One region of the Vibrio sp. 2134-1 genome, then DNA from elsewhere that is predicted to be linked to it. Evidence: riboswitches for the same ligand, from Rfam matches in the RefSeq annotation. Region 1 holds a riboswitch; the other holds the start of a gene.
What was found. Region 1 has a riboswitch for cyclic di-GMP ahead of gbpA (N-acetylglucosamine-binding protein GbpA). Riboswitches for the same ligand answer to the same signal wherever they lie in the genome.
Positions count from the first base shown of each region.

Region 2: it holds a riboswitch for cyclic di-GMP, as region 1 does, so the genes downstream of both, R7R78_RS13585 (TfoX/Sxy family DNA transformation protein) here and gbpA (N-acetylglucosamine-binding protein GbpA) in region 1, are expected to answer to the same signal.

Region 1 is NZ_JAWOUS010000010.1:82,789-92,684, reverse strand. It holds gene R7R78_RS13105 (polysaccharide export protein) at 1-746, opposite strand, end outside; gene R7R78_RS13100 (hypothetical protein) at 1,205-2,098, shown strand; gene nfsA (oxygen-insensitive NADPH nitroreductase) at 2,168-2,890, opposite strand; gene R7R78_RS13090 (MarC family protein) at 3,085-3,726, shown strand; gene R7R78_RS13085 (patatin family protein) at 3,917-4,789, shown strand; gene gbpA (N-acetylglucosamine-binding protein GbpA) at 4,842-6,305, opposite strand; cyclic di-GMP riboswitch class I at 6,404-6,504, opposite strand; gene R7R78_RS13075 (fasciclin domain-containing protein) at 6,777-7,277, opposite strand; gene R7R78_RS13070 (cryptochrome/deoxyribodipyrimidine photo-lyase family protein) at 7,358-8,839, opposite strand; gene R7R78_RS13065 (DUF6482 family protein) at 8,948-9,253, shown strand; gene R7R78_RS13060 (rhodanese-related sulfurtransferase) at 9,322-9,896, opposite strand, start outside.
Region 2 is NZ_JAWOUS010000011.1:41,585-51,480, forward strand. It holds gene topA (type I DNA topoisomerase) at 1-959, shown strand, start outside; gene glgC (glucose-1-phosphate adenylyltransferase) at 1,568-2,785, shown strand; gene glgA (glycogen synthase GlgA) at 2,775-4,232, shown strand; gene R7R78_RS13570 (alpha/beta fold hydrolase) at 4,342-5,145, shown strand; gene R7R78_RS13575 (DUF2007 domain-containing protein) at 5,177-5,497, opposite strand; gene R7R78_RS13580 (TVP38/TMEM64 family protein) at 5,518-6,204, opposite strand; gene R7R78_RS13585 (TfoX/Sxy family DNA transformation protein) at 6,319-6,909, opposite strand; cyclic di-GMP riboswitch class I at 7,026-7,115, opposite strand; gene purR (HTH-type transcriptional repressor PurR) at 7,403-8,407, opposite strand; gene torD (molecular chaperone TorD) at 8,875-9,522, opposite strand; gene torR (two-component system response regulator TorR) at 9,789-9,896, shown strand, end outside.

The DNA of each region.
Region 1 (9,896 bases):
TCGTTTCGAGGAATATGAACAATATCGCCAGGCTTTAGAAGGCGGTTTTGAGTTAAATCGCCTTGTTGCATCAGAGCATACAAAGAGACGTTTTCAACAACGCCATTGCGTGTCAGTGTCGCATTACGCCAATCAGCCTCGGCAGCCAGTCCGCCAGCTCTATTCACAGCATCTAGAAGTGTAAGGGGGATGTTTGTAATTGGTTGTTGTCCTGGCTTGTTAACTTCGCCAGTTACATAAGTCTTTTTAGAGCGAAATGCCGCAACGCTTACATCGACCTGTGGGCTCTCAATGTATTTTGCAAGGCGGCTTGCAATGTCTGCACGAATCTGACGTACGTTTTTGCCTTCAACATGTACGACACCTATGTAAGGGTAGAAGATCGTGCCATCCGAATGCACCCAGTTACCCGCTTCGGCTGAGCTTCGGTATGAGCCCGCTGGGATCGTTAGCTCTGGGTGATCCCAAATAGTGATATTTAGGATATCGCCAGGTCCTACTTCGTATTCATATTTTGCGATTTCAATATCTAACTCTGGGTTTGGTTTTGAAAAAGGGTCCACTGAATTTAAAGACGTTACGCGCTCCAAAGTTAAGGGATAAACGGTAACCTGAGACTCTATATCACTCGATTCAGTGCTCATTACTGTTTTGTCACTGACCGAAAGGTGGCTACCAGGCAAAGTACACCCTGTAAGAAGGATAGGAAGTACTGATATCCCCAAAAATTTATTAAATGTGTTCATTGGTTTATAACTACCGAAAGAAAGTTTGCCGACTGAAATTGATTCATTCTAATTGAACTGCATTTCATCAATATTGATGATTTACTGCAGTTTTAAGCCTTTAGAAAGCGAGTCCATTCAGAATTATTTGTGTAATAAACACTCCAAATGGCTGCTAGCGACTTAGAGCTCTTAGTTTCATTAATGAAGGTGTGAAAATCCGACCCACAAAAAATAGTCAACTATTATCCATCTGGTTGCAATAAAGGCAACAAGTTACTTGAAAAAATACTGACGAATACATGACAAAATTGTGTCTATTTAACGTTAATGAGATGAATGCATGATTTTGCACAAGCAAACAGGCAAGAATGTGAAAAAACTCATGCCAAAGTTGTATGCATCCTATTTACACTATATGCAACTGCCGTTATGCTTCCTGTTGCGGTCGGATATAACAACAAATATTGGAGCTAATTTTGAAAATCAAACTTTTAACGGCAAGTGTGGCAGCAGTCCTACTAGCAGGTTGTGGTAGTGACAGCGATCCTGAGGTAAAAAGATACTCAGTTCAGGCTTATGACCCAGCTGTTATCGGCATGAAAGTTCAAGCAGTATGTGGTGGTGAGACATACGACGCTATTGAAAATACAACAAACTATGAAGGTATGGTTGGTAAAGCGCGTTTTGAAAATATCAACGTTGTAAATGCGCCAGGTGATTGTGCTTTCGTATTAACGCACACAGAAGATAGTAAAGACGCGTCAAATGGTAAACCTATTACATCTGACTACAAAATCCCTCAAGGCCTAGCCCAGACGGATTCATTGGTAACAGGCTCTCCATTTACGACTTTGGTTGCTAACTCTTTAAAAGATGGTGAAGTATACTCTTCTGATATCGCTGAAAAAGTATTCGAGAATTTGGGTATCGATATCAATGCAAGTGGTAAAACAGTTGACGAAATCCTTCGTGATACAGAATCTGTAGTAGCAGGACTTGGTAGTGAGGGTGGTAACAGCGCACTTGCTACTCAGCTAGTTGCAACAGCAAACGTTGTATCAGATATCATCAAAGCGAACCCAACAGCTTCGCCTGAAGCTGTAGCTGTTGCTGCAAAAGCAATAACAGAAGATGTAATCGCGGCGAACCCAAATTATCCTGAGAATGATTCGGGTGATGTTATCTACGTAACGATTCCAGCTGAAGATACTCAGAAAGTTGTTGCTGATGTACAAGAGGCTATTGATAACGACACTCCACTAGAAGATATCGAACCTGAAGTACCACAAATCCCAGATGCGGAAGTCGGTGAGCCAATTGAACCTGAAGATCCACCGGGTCCAGGCACTGGCGCGACAGGCGGTAACTAAGCAAGTTTTTGCTGATAAATTCTAAAGGCCTCTTCAGAGGCCTTTTTTGATCCTATCGTATTGTAGTCATCACCTTTTAGTGAGCCCTTTTCTGTTTAAGTAAGGCAGGATGTGCGGACGTGATTCGCCAGCCAGTTTACTGGTGACTTCTTGCGACCAAGTACTCTGTTTTTGATTGCTCGAACGGTTTGCATAGTAGTTTTGCATGGTTTGGTCATACGTCTGAATATCATCCAAGTTTAGGTCTTGATACTGATTCTCATGCACCACGACATGCTTAGGTAGGCGAGGTTTTACTTCAGGGGCTTGATCTGGATGACCAAGACACATACCAAATAAAATGGCGGTATTTTTAGGTAAACCTAATAATTCGTCTACTTTTGGGGCATTGTTTCGTAAACCACCAATATACACGCCTCCTAGCCCCATCGACTCCGCCGCAAGCAAGCAATTTTGTGCCATGATCCCCGAGTCTACAGCGCCTATTAGTGTTAACTCGGTAAAATCAGCTTGAATATCTGGGTTGATACTGGCATGGCGCTGGTAATCAATACAAAACACCAAAAACTCAGCCGCGCTTTCAACGTACCCTTGATTTCCGGCATATTGAGCTAATAGCGTACGTTTTTCTTTGTCGGTCACGCGGATAATTGAAACGACTTGCAACATGCTTGATGAGGACGCCGCAAGGCCGGCTTGAAGAATGGCATCTAATTGTTCGCTCTCAATCGGTTGTGAGGTGAATTTTCGAATTGAGCGGTGATTGAGAATTGTTTGAATCGTGCTGTTCATGGTGACTTAACATCCCCTGTTACGTTAAAGGCTGAAGACTCACCTTAGCGACATTTGATGAGTCGGTAAACTATCTCAAAAGAAAAACAATGCTTGGCGCATAAGTGTGAAGACGATTCGAGATTACACCACTCGTTCTGTTTGAGAGCGTATATACTGTTTTTAGAATCAATAATTTAAATGCAGTGGAAAATATGAAAGAACTCATTGTTCATACAGTTACGGTGTTTATGGGCTTCTTTGCCATCATGAACCCTATCGCCAATATTCCCATCTTTTTGAGTTTAACTGCTGATGAAGATAAAGAAACCATCCGTTCCATTGCGCTCCGCTCGGTTTTTATTGCATTTATTATCATCGCGATATTTTCTATTGCCGGTAAGTTAATTTTTGATTTGTTTGGTATCACGCTTTATGCATTGCGAATAACAGGCGGCATTTTGGTGTTTTTGATAGGTTTTAACATGCTTCAAGGTGATTCGACGCATCAGAAAACCAAAGAGAAGGCGTATTCACCAGCTCAGCAACGGGCGGCATTGAGTATTGCAGTGTCTCCACTGGCGATGCCAATATTAGCTGGGCCTGGAACGATTGCTACCGCGATGAACTTTGCGACAGCGGGTGGTTTCGATCAAACCATTATTACTATCGTTTCTTTCGCTGTCCTCTGTGTGATCACCTATGTACTGTTTTTATTTGGAGACAAATTGGTCAAAGCGGTTGGACCAAGTGCTCTAAATGTTGTGACTAAAATGATGGGCTTAATTCTAGCGGTTATTGGTACTCAAATGTTCATTGATGGCGCGGGCGAAGCCTATAAAACGGTTTTCTCCTAGATTTCTCTTAGACCTTGCCACCTTGGTTAAGCCCGCAATTACATTTCTAACGGGTACGGATTTTTTGAACTTTAGTTTTCATTTTCTAAGAGAGAAATAAATAGACTTCACCTATTTCAATAATAAGAATATTCAATTGTTGTGATTGCACGAATTTCATTACTCTTTTGGCAAGGAGAATGGGGGATATATGGCAACAAAAGCAATTGTAGTAGAAGGTGGCGCGATGCGAGGCGTCTTCGCAAGCGGAGTGTTAGATGCGTTTTTAGAGCAGAGTTATAAACCGTTTGATTTTGCAATCGGTGTATCTGCTGGTGCATCAAATTTGATTGGGTATTTGACCGACTACCCACATCGCAGTATTAACGTCATTACTAAGCTGGCCACAAGCAAACGCTTTTTTGACCCAACTCGCTTCGTTAAAGGTGGGGACCTCATTGATGTGAAGTGGCTGTTTGAAGAATCTAATCGCTTGTATCCCGTCGATGAAAATAAACTGTTTAATGGCGTTCCTTTTCTCGCAGCGACAACAAATGTAGATACAGGGCAAGCAGATTACTATCGCGTGACACGTGATAATTTTCACCATGCGATTGAAGCGACAACAGCATTGCCGATTGCCTACAAGCATACCCCTTGTTTTTCTGGCGGTTGTTATACCGATGGTGGGGTCGCTGACTCTATACCAGTGCGTGAGGCTTATCGTCGAGGGGCTCGCGATATAACCGTAGTACTCTCTCACCCGCTGAATTATGCCAAAAAGCCAGTTAAGACCACATGGCTGATGAAGAAACTGTTTGCGGAGCACCCCAAAATGGCGGATGCGATGTTAAGACGTGCAGATAACTATAATCAATCATTAGAGTTTATTCGTAACCCTCCACCAGGAACACATGTTAGGGTAATTGCCCCACCAGATAATTTTCATGTTCAGCGCTTATCAATGCGACAATCCGTTTTACTAGAAGGGTATGAAATGGGGCTGATTGAGGGGCGAGCGCATCTCACTAGTTTATCTGGTGTTCATGGTTTAGACCGGGAAAATTGTCATTTTTGCGTTTGATTATAAAAGAGCCTCATAGTGAGGCTCTTTTGCGTAACGTTCAAAGGGTGATTTAGTTGACTTTATCCCAAGCCATCTCCCAGTGTGAACCTATTCCAGGCTCGTAATGGTTTGCGCTTTCTTTCCACTGCATACAGTAACCAGAGTATGGGAAAGGTTTACATTGATAAATGCCCCCGTCGCTGGCAAGCACTTTTGTGCCCGCCGTGTAGCTAGATAGTCCTTCAGGGAAGACAAAATCGTACTCACCAGATGGTGGTGGCGTTACTGGATCTTCTTTTAAGTGAAAGTCGAGCGTTTGCTGATCCACCAAGTTGCCATCTTTATCCTTAATACGTGTTACGAGCATATGGTGACCCGGCTCCGATTTACTTAAAGCGAGCGATATCGCTTCTACCGAGCCGTCTTTCATTTCGTTTGCCCAACTTGCAAGTGGTTCGCGATGGTGATTGTAAACGGTGAGTTCTGCATTTAAATCGCCTTCAGCAGTTAGTGTCAGATCCAACGTTGTCGGTGTTGACTCAATGATATATTCGTCTGCTAAGCCATCTACTGTGAGTGAGTATTCTGGAACAGGAGTTTCAATGTTATAGCCGATCTCTACTCGCTCAAGGCCGCTATTTGCTTGCAGATACACCGGATTAGTACCATAAACAGGAGTGAATTTATCCTCTGCATACTGCCCGGCTTGCAGTTTTGCTTGTTCTTGGTTTAGCTTAGTCGCGAGTGCGTAAGACCAGTTTTTCGCTTGGCCCATTGCTGCATCGGTAATTTCTAGTTTAGTTCTATACGCTATGTTTTCACCTGCTTGATCAAATACGCGCGTATAAACCGAATCCCCAATATTTAAATCCATTGTAGGAATAATTTGACCGCCTTGCTTCCAATCTGGAATAACGGGACTGTCACCATCAAATTTCACATCGATCACGTTATAAAATGAGGCTGCAGTGTCGCCAACATCCCATACTGCCAGAATGACATGGTATCCCTCGCGAGTAGGCACATTACATTGATGGCTTACCTGTTTCGGGGGTTGAACCATATTGCCGTTGACGACACAGAAAGGAGTTAGATCAAAAGAGTCTCGTGATAGTGAAGCGTTTGGGTTCCAATCAGGCTTGGTGATGTAATATTTCCAGTCGCGCGTCACGTGGTTAGCGGTAAATGTCCATTCAAAAGTTTGTGTACCTGCTTGAATAGTGCGTTTTACCCAACGGTCGGCAGTTTGCTCATCAAGGGCAGCTGCTAAAGCGGTTTCGGCACTCGCTATTTTACCATCGCGAGGCCCTGTTTCGGGAAAGCCATCAGGGCCTTCAACGCTTTGCGGTTCATATTGAATCGCACCGCAGTTATTATTTTTTTCGTTAGTATCTGGCGTTGGATACTTACATAGTGCCGAGCGACTTGCAGCGACACCACCATTGGTTTCTGATACATAACCGTGAGCCGCAGCACCTGAGCTAATGCTTGCAAGTGCTAACGCGAGTACGGATTTGGTTGGAAATGATTTCATCACATGTCCTCTGTTATGGCTGACAAACTAGTGTCACACCCCGGCGCATGCTGAGCATAAAGCAACGCTACAGAAATTGGACTTCTGTAACACTGCGTCATGGTAACCCCGCTATCATGAGCATTCTTTTAGATTTTTAAATGCAGACAGACCGGAAGCTTTGCGTCCCACCCTTTCGAATGGTTTGCCGAAATGTGATTGAGCAGCCAAAATTTAGCTTAAGAATTTACATGTGGAAAAGTAAACGTCACTGACATGGAATCCTGTTCTCAAATTGAAAGATAACGATATCTTAACCTCGTCAATATTGTGCAGTGTCGTCTTGCAAGGTATTGATTTTAATTTTGTTTTTATCTTTTTTATAGTCATGGTGAATGGGTGGAGGTTTGTTGGGGATAAGTGGAGAGGAATCGTGCTAAGGGTGGAAGAAGTTCTGTCTAAAGGGCGGAGTGTACCGCCCTTTGAATGGTGTTATTTCGGCATGATGACAGTATCAATCACGTGAATGACACCGTTTTTAGCTTTCACATCGGTTGCAATGACATTTGCATCGTTAACCATGACTTTATCGCCCATGGTTTTAATCATGACATCTTGCCCCTGAACCGTAGTCGCTTTGTCTAGCTTAACAACATCGGCAGCCATCACTTTCCCTGGGACGACGTGATAAGTCAAAACAGATACTAACTTGTCTTTGTTTTCCGGCATTAAGAGCATGTCGACTGTGCCGTCTGGCAGTTTTGCAAAAGCGTCATCCGTTGGTGCAAAAACAGTAAATGGGCCTTCCCCTTTGAGAGTGTCAACCAGGCCCGCTGCTTTCACCGCAGCAACAAGCGTATTGAAAGAGCCATTTTCAGCGGCAACGTCGACAATATCGGCTTTCATCATGCCATGCTCATGAGCCTTGACGGGCAGCATAAAAGATAACGTCGCCATCAGTGTCGCCGCGATAACTAAGATACGTTTGAACATAATGTGTTCCTTACTAGTTGAGGGTACAACGGGTTCCCTGGAGTGTGTTGGCATTTGTACGCATTGTGATTGAGAGATGATCATCGCGTCCTACTTTCTTTTGAGGGTCTAACATGTCGCGCAAGAATTCGTCTGCCTTCTTGTTTCACATCGGCTCGTTTCCGCCACGTCCATAAGCGCTCTCTTGCTGCCTTAGCTGCGTTGTCTGGTGTGATAATAGGTGCAAGGTAACGGCTATCTGGCTGCAACTGATACATGACAACTTCCATCTGGGTCATTGTCCAAGGCTCGAATAAAAGAGGGGGAGGAACCATTTGCAATTCAGGTACCCACTTGTAGATGAACGTGCCGTCAGGATCATGTTCTTGGGCTTGCTTGATCGGATTATAAATACGGATTGTGTTAGTCCCGGTTACTCCTGCTTGCATTTGGAATTGTGGGTAATGAATTCCGGGCTCAAAGTCGAGAAACAGTTGCGCTAAATGCGTTACACCTACTCGCCAATTCATGTTCATGTGGTGAGTAAGAAAGCTAACCAGCATGGCACGCATGCGAAAGTTAATGTAACCAGTGTGGTGCAAACAGCGCATGCAGGCATCAATCAAAGGTACGCCAGTATGCCCGGATTTCCATGCTGCTAACTTTTCTTCATCGAAAGTACTACTTTGTTTAATCAATGGTTCGTAAGCCCGATTAACGCAGTAAAACTCCATGTCGTATTCCGATTCGAATTTTTGGATGAAGTGACAGTGCCAATGAAGCCGTGAAGACAATGCAATTAAGCTGCGACGAAACCCAGCGACTTGCCAGTGTTTCAAAAGGTATTGATAAACTTCACGCAAGGATATGTTACCCCAAGCGAGATACGGAGAAAGTCGAGTACAGGCTGTGCGTGAGGCTGTGGGACTAGAAATGCTTCGATAGTAATCACGACCTCGACGATGAAAAAAGTCCTCTAGTGTTTTCCAAGCGAGCCGGCTTCCTCCCGTTTGCATTCCTTTGCATTTTGATAGCCAGGATGATGGTGGCGAAAACGAACAGCCGAGAGCTTCTGCATCCAATGAATGCAATAAGTCGGTTTGGAGCTCAATAGGGCTTATTGAGGCTCTCATGACAGAGTCCCAATGTTTGTCCCAACCTTGCCGGTTTTTTGCACCTCTGATAACAGCACCGTGTTCGAACTCAAACCAGTCGATGTTCTGCTTATACAGCCAAGCGGCAACTTGTTTGTCGCGCTCAAAGGTGCAGTTGAGTCCTATTTCTTGGTGAGAAAAAACAGCGTTGATTTGATATTGCGCTTGAATTGATTGGAAACATGCTAAGGCATCGTCAAACAGCACCGTGATTCGATGCCCATATGCTTTGAGCGTCTCATCCATGTCTTGCAGTGACTGCCAAACAAATCGCCAGTGGCGCTCAGAATAGTGTGGGTTGTTCAATAGCAATGGTTCAACAATATACAAAAGCACAGTTGGGTGCTTTGTTGATAATGCTTGAGTTAGTGGTTGATGGTCAGTCAGCCTTAAATCTCGTTTTAACCACACGACATTGATTGTTTGCATCGGAATCCTCTTTGTTTCCGATGTTGTACGCAAGTAAACCGAAGAAATCTCATCCAATGATCGGTTTTATTCTACAAAACGTAGAGGTAACTTTCAGGGAGGTGACACATGGCAATACCATTGAGTAAGTTACAAAAATACTTCTATGTAGACAAATTGGTCATTCATTCGCTTGATCTCGCATTGTACCAGGCATCTGTCGTGATTGATGGAGAAGCGCAATTTATCACTGATGACAACGGTATCTTTTTGAGGGCTCATTCCCTGATCGAGATGCAAAAGAAGTGCAGGAATATCAAAGCAAATAAGCAGGTTTTAGTACATCAAAGTGCTTATGATGAAATGGTGGGGCTACCCGAAGGCAAAAGAAACAATCAACTAGAGGTATTGGTGAGGGATACAAAATTGTACTGAAAGAGTATTGGTGCGCAGTAAAAGCGAGCCACCTTACGGCAGCTCGCTAAATATAAGGAGAGTTGGGCTTAGTCTTGTTTACGCTGCGCTTCTTTTTGCGCGTACTTAGCGGCACGTCGGGCTTCTCTTTGCTTGGCACTTTCACCACCAACATGCTGCTCGCCTCGCTGCTCTGCAAGAACAACTTGTTTTTCACGCTCGCGGAATCGAGCAATTTGTTCTTCTGAGTGTGTGCCGTGACATTTTGGACAGCTCACGCCTTGCTCGAACAATTCTGACTGTTTGTCTTCTTCAGTGATCGGTAGACGACAAGCGTTACATAAATCGTAATCTGCTTTTTCTAGCTGGTGGTTCACTGCAACACGACCGTCAAATACGTAACAATCGCCTTCCCACATGCTCTCTTCTTGAGGAACTTCTTCAAGATATTTAAGAATGCCGCCTTCTAGGTGGTAGACCTCATCAAAGCCCTGTTCTTTCATGTAAGCCGTTGATTTTTCGCAGCGGATACCACCGGTACAGAACATCGCAACTTTCTTGTGTTTTGCCGGGTCCATGTTTTCTTTTACATAGTCTGGGAATTCACGAAAGGTTTCAGTATTTGGGTTTACAGCGCCTTTGAATGTCCCGATCTCGATTTCGT
Region 2 (9,896 bases), on a different contig from region 1:
AAATCGCTGAAGGTGAAGTGAACTGGAAAGCTGTGTTAGACAACTTCTTTGCTGATTTTACTGGCGATCTTGAAAAAGCGGAGCTGGATGAGTCAGAAGGCGGTATGAAGTTAAACCACATCGTCATGACGGATATCGAGTGTCCGACGTGTAGCCGTCCAATGGGCATCCGTACTGCTTCGACAGGTGTGTTCTTAGGCTGTTCAGGTTACGCGTTACCACCAAAAGAGCGTTGTAAGACAACCATCAACTTGGGTGACGAAGAAGGTATTATTAACGTTCTAGAAGAAGACGTTGAAACCGCAGCTCTGCGCGCTAAAAAGCGTTGTCCGATCTGTGAAACAGCGATGGACGCATACCTGATTGATGACAAGCGTAAGATGCATGTTTGTGGTAATAACCCGAATTGTGAAGGCTACCTTGTTGAATACGGCGAGTTCAAAGTAAAAGGCTACGATGGTCCAGTTGTTGAATGTGACAAATGTGGCTCTGATATGGTGCTTAAGAACGGTCGCTTTGGTAAATACATGGATTGTACGAGCGAAACGTGTAAGAACACTCGTAAGATCTTGAAGAATGGCGAAGTCGCGCCCCCGAAAGAAGATCCTGTTCATTTCCCCGAGTTGCCATGTGAAAACTCAGATGCGTATTTCGTACTTCGTGATGGTGCTTCAGGTCTATTTATGGCGGCAAGCAACTTCCCGAAATCGCGCGAGACACGTGCTCCTTTGGTTGCTGAACTGGCACGTTTTGAAGAGCGTTTACCTGAGAAGTTCAAATACCTAGCGACCGCACCGCAAGAAGATCCTGATGGTCGTCCTGCAGTCGTACGCTTTAGTCGCAAAACAAAAGAGAACTACGTTCGTTCGGAAGAGAATGGCAAACCATCTGGTTGGACAGCGCTCTTTGTTGACGGTAAGTGGGAAGTCACTGATAAGCGTAAAAAAGCGAAAGCATAAAAACGTACGATCTAAGTAATGTAAAAAGGCAGCGATATCGCTGCCTTTTTTGCGTTTTGTTTTTGCGTAAAGGCCACTGTGTTGTTCGTATAGATCTTTGCTGCTTTGACTGAGTTTTGCTGACGCAAGAAGATCCCAGCATCAATATTTCGTAGTCGCTGATGTATTTTTTATGTAAAAAATATTCGTTGTAACTTTCATTTTGCATTCACATATTTGTTATACATTAGGCTAAAAAATCGGCGGTGTAGTGAATCCGTTCGTAAATTGTTTTCACAATGTAATCGTTTGCTTTTCCATGTGTGATCTAGATATCGTCTTGAGTACGCAAGAGCTGTATGGTACACAGAATGGCGTATTAAAAATTGTAATTTAGAACCCGCTTAGATAATTTATTACAAAAATTAGTGCAACTGTGTGCATTGTTTGCGTCAAAAAATAAGGAAAGAGTGGACGTTGCATACTGGAAGTGCCGTAGCTTTTTTATCCGTGTTGTAAGAGTTCACAGAAACTCAGAGACGGTTGCTAAATGTATTCGCTTGACTCCCCGAGTATGACTCATTCAAGCGAGTACCAAATCCAAGCTATAACGATATGGAGAACAACAAATGGCTGGTGTTTTGGGAATGATTCTTGCTGGCGGTGAAGGCTCTCGTTTGAGACCTTTAACGGAATCTCGCAGTAAACCTTCGGTACCGTTTGGTGGTAGTTATCGATTGATCGATTTTGCTCTAAACAATTTTGTTAATGCGGATTTGATGCGCATTTACGTCCTAACCCAATTTAAATCTCAATCTTTATTCCATCACTTAAAAAAGGGGTGGAACATCAACGGCATTACAGACCGCTTTATCGATCCTATTCCCGCTCAAATGCGTACTGGTAAACGTTGGTACGAAGGGACGGCGGACGCGATCTATCAAAACCTGCGTTTTATGGAATTAGAAGAACCAGAGCAAGTTTGTATTTTTGGCTCTGACCATATCTATAAGATGGATATCAAACAAATGCTGAACTTCCACTCAGAAAAGCAGGCTTCTTTGACGGTATCTGCATTGCGCATGCCACTAAAAGAGGCGTCGCAATTTGGGGTTATCGAAGTGGATAGTGAAGGTCGTATGATTGGCTTTGAAGAAAAACCAGCAAATCCGAAGTCGATTCCTGGTGACCCTGATTACGCTTTAGTTTCAATGGGTAACTATGTTTTTGAAGCTCAGGTACTGTTCTCAGAGTTGGTCGAAGATGCGGATAATGAAGCTTCATCACATGATTTTGGAAAGGACATCATTCCAAAGATGTTCCCTAGAGGTGATGTGTTCGTGTATGACTTCAGTACCAACAAAATCAGTGGCGAAAAAGAAGAGGTGTACTGGCGTGATGTCGGAACTATTGATGCGTACTGGCAAGCGCATATGGATCTGCTAGAAAAAGATGCACCATTTTCGCTGTACAACCGTAAATGGCCATTGCACACCTACTACCCACCATTGCCACCTGCGACATTTACCGACTCTGATAATGGTCGTGTGCAGATAATCGATAGTTTAGTGTGTAATGGCAGCTATGTTAGAGGCTCAAGAATCGAAAAGTCGGTGCTTGGTTTTCGCAGTAATATTGCTTCTGCTTGCGATATCAGCGAATGTATACTTCTTGGTGACGTAAAAATTGGCGAAGGCTGTGTTTTACGTCGTGTGATTGTCGACAAGGATGCCGATATTGCTCCTGGTACTCAGATTGGTGTGAATCTTCAAGAAGATAAAAAACACTTCCACGTGTCTGAGGAGGGCATTGTTGTTATTCCGAAAGGAGCTCGAGTTGGCTACTAACAACTTATCTATTCTGTTTGTAGCTTCTGAGGTTGAAGGCCTCATTAAAAGTGGTGGCTTGGCAGATGTTGCCAAGGCACTACCGGAAGCCCTTCAAAACCTACAGCAAGACGTAAGAATTACCATCCCTGCGTACAGTAGTATTGATAAACTCGCAGACGCAGAAGTTGTATTAGAAACAAAATTAACATCATGGCCGCATACGGAGTATCGAGTTTTGCGGCTCATGTTAGGTCAAAATCCTGTTTACCTGATTGATTGTCCGCCGTATTTCAATCGACCATCAATGTATGCGGAGAACAACCAAGCGTATACTGATAACGGCGAGCGCTTTGCGTTTTTTAGTGCAGCATGTCTCGACATGTTACCCAAGCTCGCCTTTCAACCTAATATCATACACGCGAACGATTGGCACACAGGTCTTGTTCCATTTTTGCTCAAGCACAGGTATGGCAATGATCCGTTCTTTGCTCATACTAAAAGCGTCATTTCAATTCACAATGCGGTCTTTAAAGGCGTATTTAGTTATGAAGACGTGCAGTGTTTGCCAGAGTTTCATTGTAGAAACGTTCCCGATGCTGCGGTGAGTGCAACGCATATTACGATGCTTAAAGCTGGCGTAATGAATGCAGATAAGATAAACGCGGTTAGCCCTACGTACGCAGAGGAACTAAAAACAGAGCTTGGCAGTCACGGCATGGCTTGGGAGTTTCAGCAACGTGCACAGGACTTAGTCGGCATCTTGAATGGTTGTGATTACAGCGCTTGGAATCCGGAAACGGATACCTACTTGCCGGTTAATTACTGCGCCGACCAGCAAAGTATGTCGCAAGGGAAGAAAGCTTGTAAAAAAGCATTACAACAACGACTAAATTTGCCCGAAAAAAATGTAGCTATGTTCGGTATGGTTTGTCGATTGACCCAGCAGAAAGGCGTTCATTACTTGTTGCCTGCTTTGGCCGATTTTTTGAAGCACGATGTTCAGCTAGTTGTCGTTGGGACCGGAGACCCTGTTCTTGCCGCTCAGCTACGAGAGGTTACCGCGCAGTTTTCTAGCAAATTTGCCTTTGTAGAAGCGTATGACAATGAACTTGCGCATATCGTTGAAGCTGGTTCTGATTTCTTCTTGATGCCTTCTGAGTTTGAACCATGTGGTTTGAATCAAATCTATAGTATGGCTTACGGTACATTGCCGATAGTACGCGGTGTTGGTGGCTTAAAGGACAGCGTTAGCGATTATGATGTAAACCCATCTGAAGCAACGGGGTTTGTTTTTTTCGAACCGACACCGCAGGCATTGTTGTTAACGATGCTAAGGGCACTGTTGCTCTACGCTCAAAACGAGCCTGAAGTGAATAAAGTACAGTTGCATGCGATGCAACAAGACTTTTGTTGGCAAAAGGCCGCAGAATCTTATTTGCAGCTTTACCACTCAGCGTTAGTTTGACTTAAAATTGTAACGAAAGGCGCCGAATGAGGTGCCTTTATTATCTTGAGTAAGGGGAGTGTGGTAGGATGGCTTTTTACTCAATAGCACGATCTTTTTGATACTGAATATGACCCAGCCGCTACTTTTTCATAAAACCTATTTGCACCCTACTAGTCATGAGTGGGTTGTATTTGTGCACGGTGCTGGTGGTAGCTCTTCTATCTGGTTCAAGCAAATTAAAGCTTACAAGCAACACTTTAACTTATTGTTGATCGATTTAAGAGGGCATGGAAAGTCAAATCAGTTACTTAAAGAGCTCATTGCTAGCCGTTATACCTTTACGGAAGTTACTCAAGATATTTTGAAAGTATTGGACCATTTAAAGATCCAATCCGCTCATTTTGTCGGTATGTCGCTTGGTACCATTATTGTTCGAAACCTTGCTGAATTGTCATCAGAGCGCGTACGTTCGATGGTGCTCGGCGGTGCTGTCACAAGGCTTAACACTCGTTCTCAGATATTGGTGAAATTAGGTAATTTTTGTAAGCATATCCTACCGTACATGTGGCTCTACAAACTGTTCGCTTATATTGTTATGCCTCAAAGAAGCCAACGAGAATCTCGCCACCTTTTTATTCGCGAAGCCAAGAAGCTTTGCCAAAAAGAATTTAAACGTTGGTTTATTCTTGCTGCTGATGTAAATCCGTTAATGAAATATTTTAAAGATCGAGAGTTACCCATTCCGACTCTCTACTTAATGGGCGACAGGGATTACATGTTTATTAAACCTGTCAAAGAAATGGTTGCAGCACATAAGCTCAGCATTCTACGAGAAATCCCGAATTGTGGTCATGTATGCAATGTAGAGCGTCCAGAAGACTTCAATCAACACTCCATCGAGTTTATTAAACAGCAAGCTGTATGTGCTTAAAACTGAGTGTATCCACTGAATAGGAGAGCCGCTATAGCTCTCCTAGTTGATATCCACATTGCCAACATGCACCAAATTGCCCTTCGTTTATTTCATGACATTTTGGGCATTGCCAATCTTGATACTCATGCCTATCGGATTGTTTTCGATATGCTTTTACTATTTCTTCAGCTTTCATCTTTTGTGCAGTGTCAAAAAGCCACACATAAGGATCGGTATCATCACCAAACGGCAGTTCTCCTTTTAAGCCGAAAATACCTTCTCCACGAACTTCACAGTAAATTTGTTCCACTTTAAGCAGCTCACATACAATGTGTGCTTCTGCTGGGTTTTTAGCGATAAATATTTTCATCAAAATACCCACTTCACCAATTACGAGTTTTGCTGACTTGGTGTCGGCCTTACTTTATCCATAACCCATTTAGTGATGATTGGAAATAGTCCCAATAGCGCAAAAGACGCTAATACTGCGGGTGAAACAATGCCCGATAGGCTTTCAATTGTTGCTAATTGAGTACCTGCATTCAGATATACGGCTGTGCCTGGCAGCATACCTATTTGGCTAGTGAGATAAAATCTACCTACAGACATCGGCGTTAAGCCCATCAGTAAGTTGATTAGAAAGAAAGGGAATACAGGGATTAGACGCAAGGAAAATAGATAAAAAGCTCCGTCTTTTTCGACACCTTGATTAATTGCGTTGAGTTTATTTCCGAATTTGTTTTGTACCCAGTCACGCAATAAGTATCGGCTGCTCAAGAAGGCCAGTGTTGCCCCCATAGTGCTAGCGAAAGAAACCAGTAGCAAGCTTGTCCAAAAACCAAATAAGGCTGCACCAAGTAAGGTGACTACTGCCGCTCCTGGGATAGAAAAAGCGGTAATTGCAATGTAGGTAAAAAAGTAAATCGCAGCCGAGAATACAAAATTCTGATCGATGTATGTAGTTAGTGCTTCTTGTTGGGCTTTTGCATTCTCTAAGGTTAAATACTGGCCAAAGTTAATACCTAAAAAGACGATAGCCGCTAGTAGGATGAGACCTAATATCAGTTTCTTATTCATAATTTTGATTCCAATTTGGGATATATGTAATAAGACAGTAGGAAAACCGAAAAAATTTCACAAAAAAACCGCAGATTAGACTGCGGTTTTACAAGATAGTTTTTAGGCCGACTTTTATTGGAGGCCGTTCATCAACTCATCTCGGCGAGCTTGAGGTACCACACTCCAATGAGTGCCGTTGATAGCACCTTCTAGTGCCCATAGCAACTCAATGTTGACGGTTGCAGAGTGCGTATCTCTTATCGCTTTATAGGCGTTAAGCGCACCTTCCTCTTCAAGCTTCTCTACGGATTCGATGCCGGCTTTTTTTAGCATGCGCTCGGTAGCCAGTCGTAAGTTAGGCAAATCTTTCAAACGGTTAGGCTTTGTACTTGCTTGCTGTTCTTTCTCAAGCTTTGCCTTTTTCAATGATTGATTCGCTACTTCGATTAAGCGTTCGCTTGATTCCCATAAATCGCTGGAAATAGCGTAGTACTTTGTAACGACTGGAAAGCCACGTTTTTTATAAACGTAAGGCTTTAGCCCTTGTTTCTCGAAGTCAGATGAAGTTTTTTGGTCTGCTCTGATATGAAGCTGATTGTTTACCACTAGTGCAAACATTGTTTCATCAGCGAATAGTCCGAAGCCACCAAACATTGAGCGCGACTTGATATTACCAAGTGCCTCAAATAGCTTCATAGAGTCTTTGAGTATCGGTTTATCCATGTTTTGTTATCTCGGTGTAATTAATATTACGCCACCAAAAGTCAGGTCCGAGAGAGTAGCAAACATGCGTAAAAACAATGTCATTACAGAGTAAAGTCATTGCTTACACACTTGCCATCGGTAACCCCGCTACCTTCCATATCGTAATATGGTTCAGGCCGGAGGCTTTGCGTCCCACTCTTTCGAATGGTTTGCCCTGTGCGTGACACAATGAGCATACTTCTTATATTGAATTAACATCACGGTTTAGCGTTAAAAGTGTGATTTCGGTTCAATAAAAATGATAGATTGAATGCTCTATTTTGCATATGGAAAGGTGCAAATTGGCCTTTGAAAAGGAGTTCTTAATATATATTACATTTATATAAAACAGGGAGTTAACGTTAGTCAATTGTTATTAGAGTGGTGTGAAGTATTAGAGAATGCTTAATTTTTCCAAAAAAATAAGCGCCCCTGTAGAGCGCTTATTTAACCGTGTTAAATACAGTGAAATTTAGTTCATTTTTTTCACAGTATTTCGAATTACAAGCTCAGGTTGCATTTCGAAAATTCGTTTTTCGTGTTCTTTATCTTTGATACGCTCAAGTAGAATTTCGAATGCATTTTTACCAACACGACGTTTAGGTTGGTGGATAGTCGTTAGCGGTGGAGAGAAGTATTCTGCAAGCTCGATGTTGTCGTAGCCGATCACTGAAATATCTTCAGGAATTTTGATCCCGTTTTGTTGCAAGCGGCTCATTAGGCCGAGAGCCATTGTGTCGTTAAAACAGAATACCGCCGTCGGGCGCTTGTCCATTGCGGTAATTTTATCTGCAACTAATACGGCCGTATCACATTCAAAGTTACCTTCAAGGATCCAGTCTTCATTTACAGCTAGGTTCGCTTCGCTCATTGCGCGACGGAAACCTGCAATGCGCTCTTGGCAAGCAAGCTTTTCAAAATGACCGCTTAGACAAGCGATATCCGTATGACCATTGTCAATCAGATGTTTGGTCGCAATGTAGCCACCTTCTTCTGAGTTATCCATGATTTTGTCTGCTTGCGAGCTCTCTGGGCCCCAATCCATGACCACTTTAGGAATGTCCGCATGACGGTCAAGCATCTCTTTTAGTTCTTCGGTTAAGTCAGAACACATCACTAGGATGCCATCAACGCGCTTTTCAGCCAGCATACGAATGTAATCGCGTTGTTTTTCGTAAATCCCGCCTGTGTTACATAAAATCAGAGTATAGCCTTGGCGGTAACAGTAGCTCTCAACGCCATCAATCACTTCTGAGAAAAATAGGTTAGTTGATTGAGTTACTAACATGCCAATCGTACGAGTTGAGTTGCATTTTAGGCTGCGTGCAACGGCACTTGGCGCGTAATTCAGCTCGTCAACGGCTTTCATTACTTTTTCTTGCGTTGCTTCTGCAACGAAACGCGTTTTATTGATAACGTGCGAAACTGTCGTAGTGGAAACGCCGGCTAAGCGAGCAACGTCTTTTATCGTGGCCATAAATGGTGTCCTGTATCGAGCTACTGAAATATGTCGTATTGGATGTACCTGATGCTCTAATGGTTTCACACCTAGCAATATAAAATTGGCGCTAAGTGTCTCGGCAGCGGTTGATCCAAGTGCGACAAAAGGGTGCGTAGCAGCATCGGTCGATGAATTTTATCTTTTTTCTATCTGATGAGAAATTGCCATCAACCTGTTAAGAAAACACAAAAACCGCTATATTTCAGCGGTTTACATATAAATCATATTTAATCGTTTGCGCTCACATTTTAGCCCTATGTGGACTGACTAGCAATGTTTTCAGCACGAGATTTGTGTATTTGAAGTCACATTTTGACTGCTAAATAACCAAGCGTCTTTGCGCTAAGTTAAGGCAAACGAATATTATACCCAAGTTACTTACAATTGGTCACTTTCGGCATACAGGAAGCCCGATAGGCAGGCTCCCTAAAAATAGGCGGCAATTATTCACCAAGAAGGTAGGCGCTGTCTAGTTTACAAAATGCAACTAATAGTTTCGCGACACTCGAGTAAAATCCAAATTCGTCGAATTGTTTACATTTGTCTGAAAACTGAGGTAACCAAGACATCAATTGTTGCTGGATAAAGTCGTTTTGTTTAACGAAGGCTTCTTCCATGTGTTTTTCTTGTTCAAGCTCGTTTGAGCGGATAATCATGTTCCCGAGAAAGTCGAGCTCAACGGCTAAGTGATCCGCAGGTTCCTTTAGGTTTTCGTCTACTTGAACGCCAAATTCAGCCATCAACTTTTCCATTTCCTCAGCTGGCTTGTCATTCAGTAAACCTGATTCACCAATGTACATGGATGCGTAAGGAAGAGCGCCGTATTTTTCTGTCTTCAAAAACAGTTCACAAAAGTCAGCTGCAAGCTCTAGTTGTGCATCTTCACGATCTTGTAACCGATTCAGCGCATCAACTAGGCTATCAACGGCTGGTTTCAGCGACTCATTTTCACCTAAGCCTGCGAGAAAACTGCGAATTTCAACACTGTGATAGGCTTCCAATTCTTTCTCTGTTAGTTCTTTTGCGAACAAGCTCGAAAACCACCAGTAAATTTCAGCGCGTTTTTCATTAAAAGCTTTCACTTCTTGCATTTTGGGCTCCTGAATGATGCTTCAAGTCATGCATCACAAAGTCAATTAGGGATATCCCCTAAGTGTAATCAATTAAAATGAATAGCAGTAACTATAATTGTTATGTTTTATGGTCAAAAATGACCGTTTATTAATAGCAGTGGGTAAGCTTGTTTTGAATCAATAAAAACGCTAAATCTTGCGTTTTAATGTATCTATGACTAGAAATGTTACTAGTTATGAATAGAATACGTCTTGGATAATAAGAAGACAGAAAAGTGGTGTAAATGAGCTATCACGTATTAGTCGTAGAAGATGATGTTGTAACTCGTAGTAAGCTTGCGGGATATTTCCAAAATGAGGGCTACCAAGTCAGCGAAGCAGAGAGTGGCGCG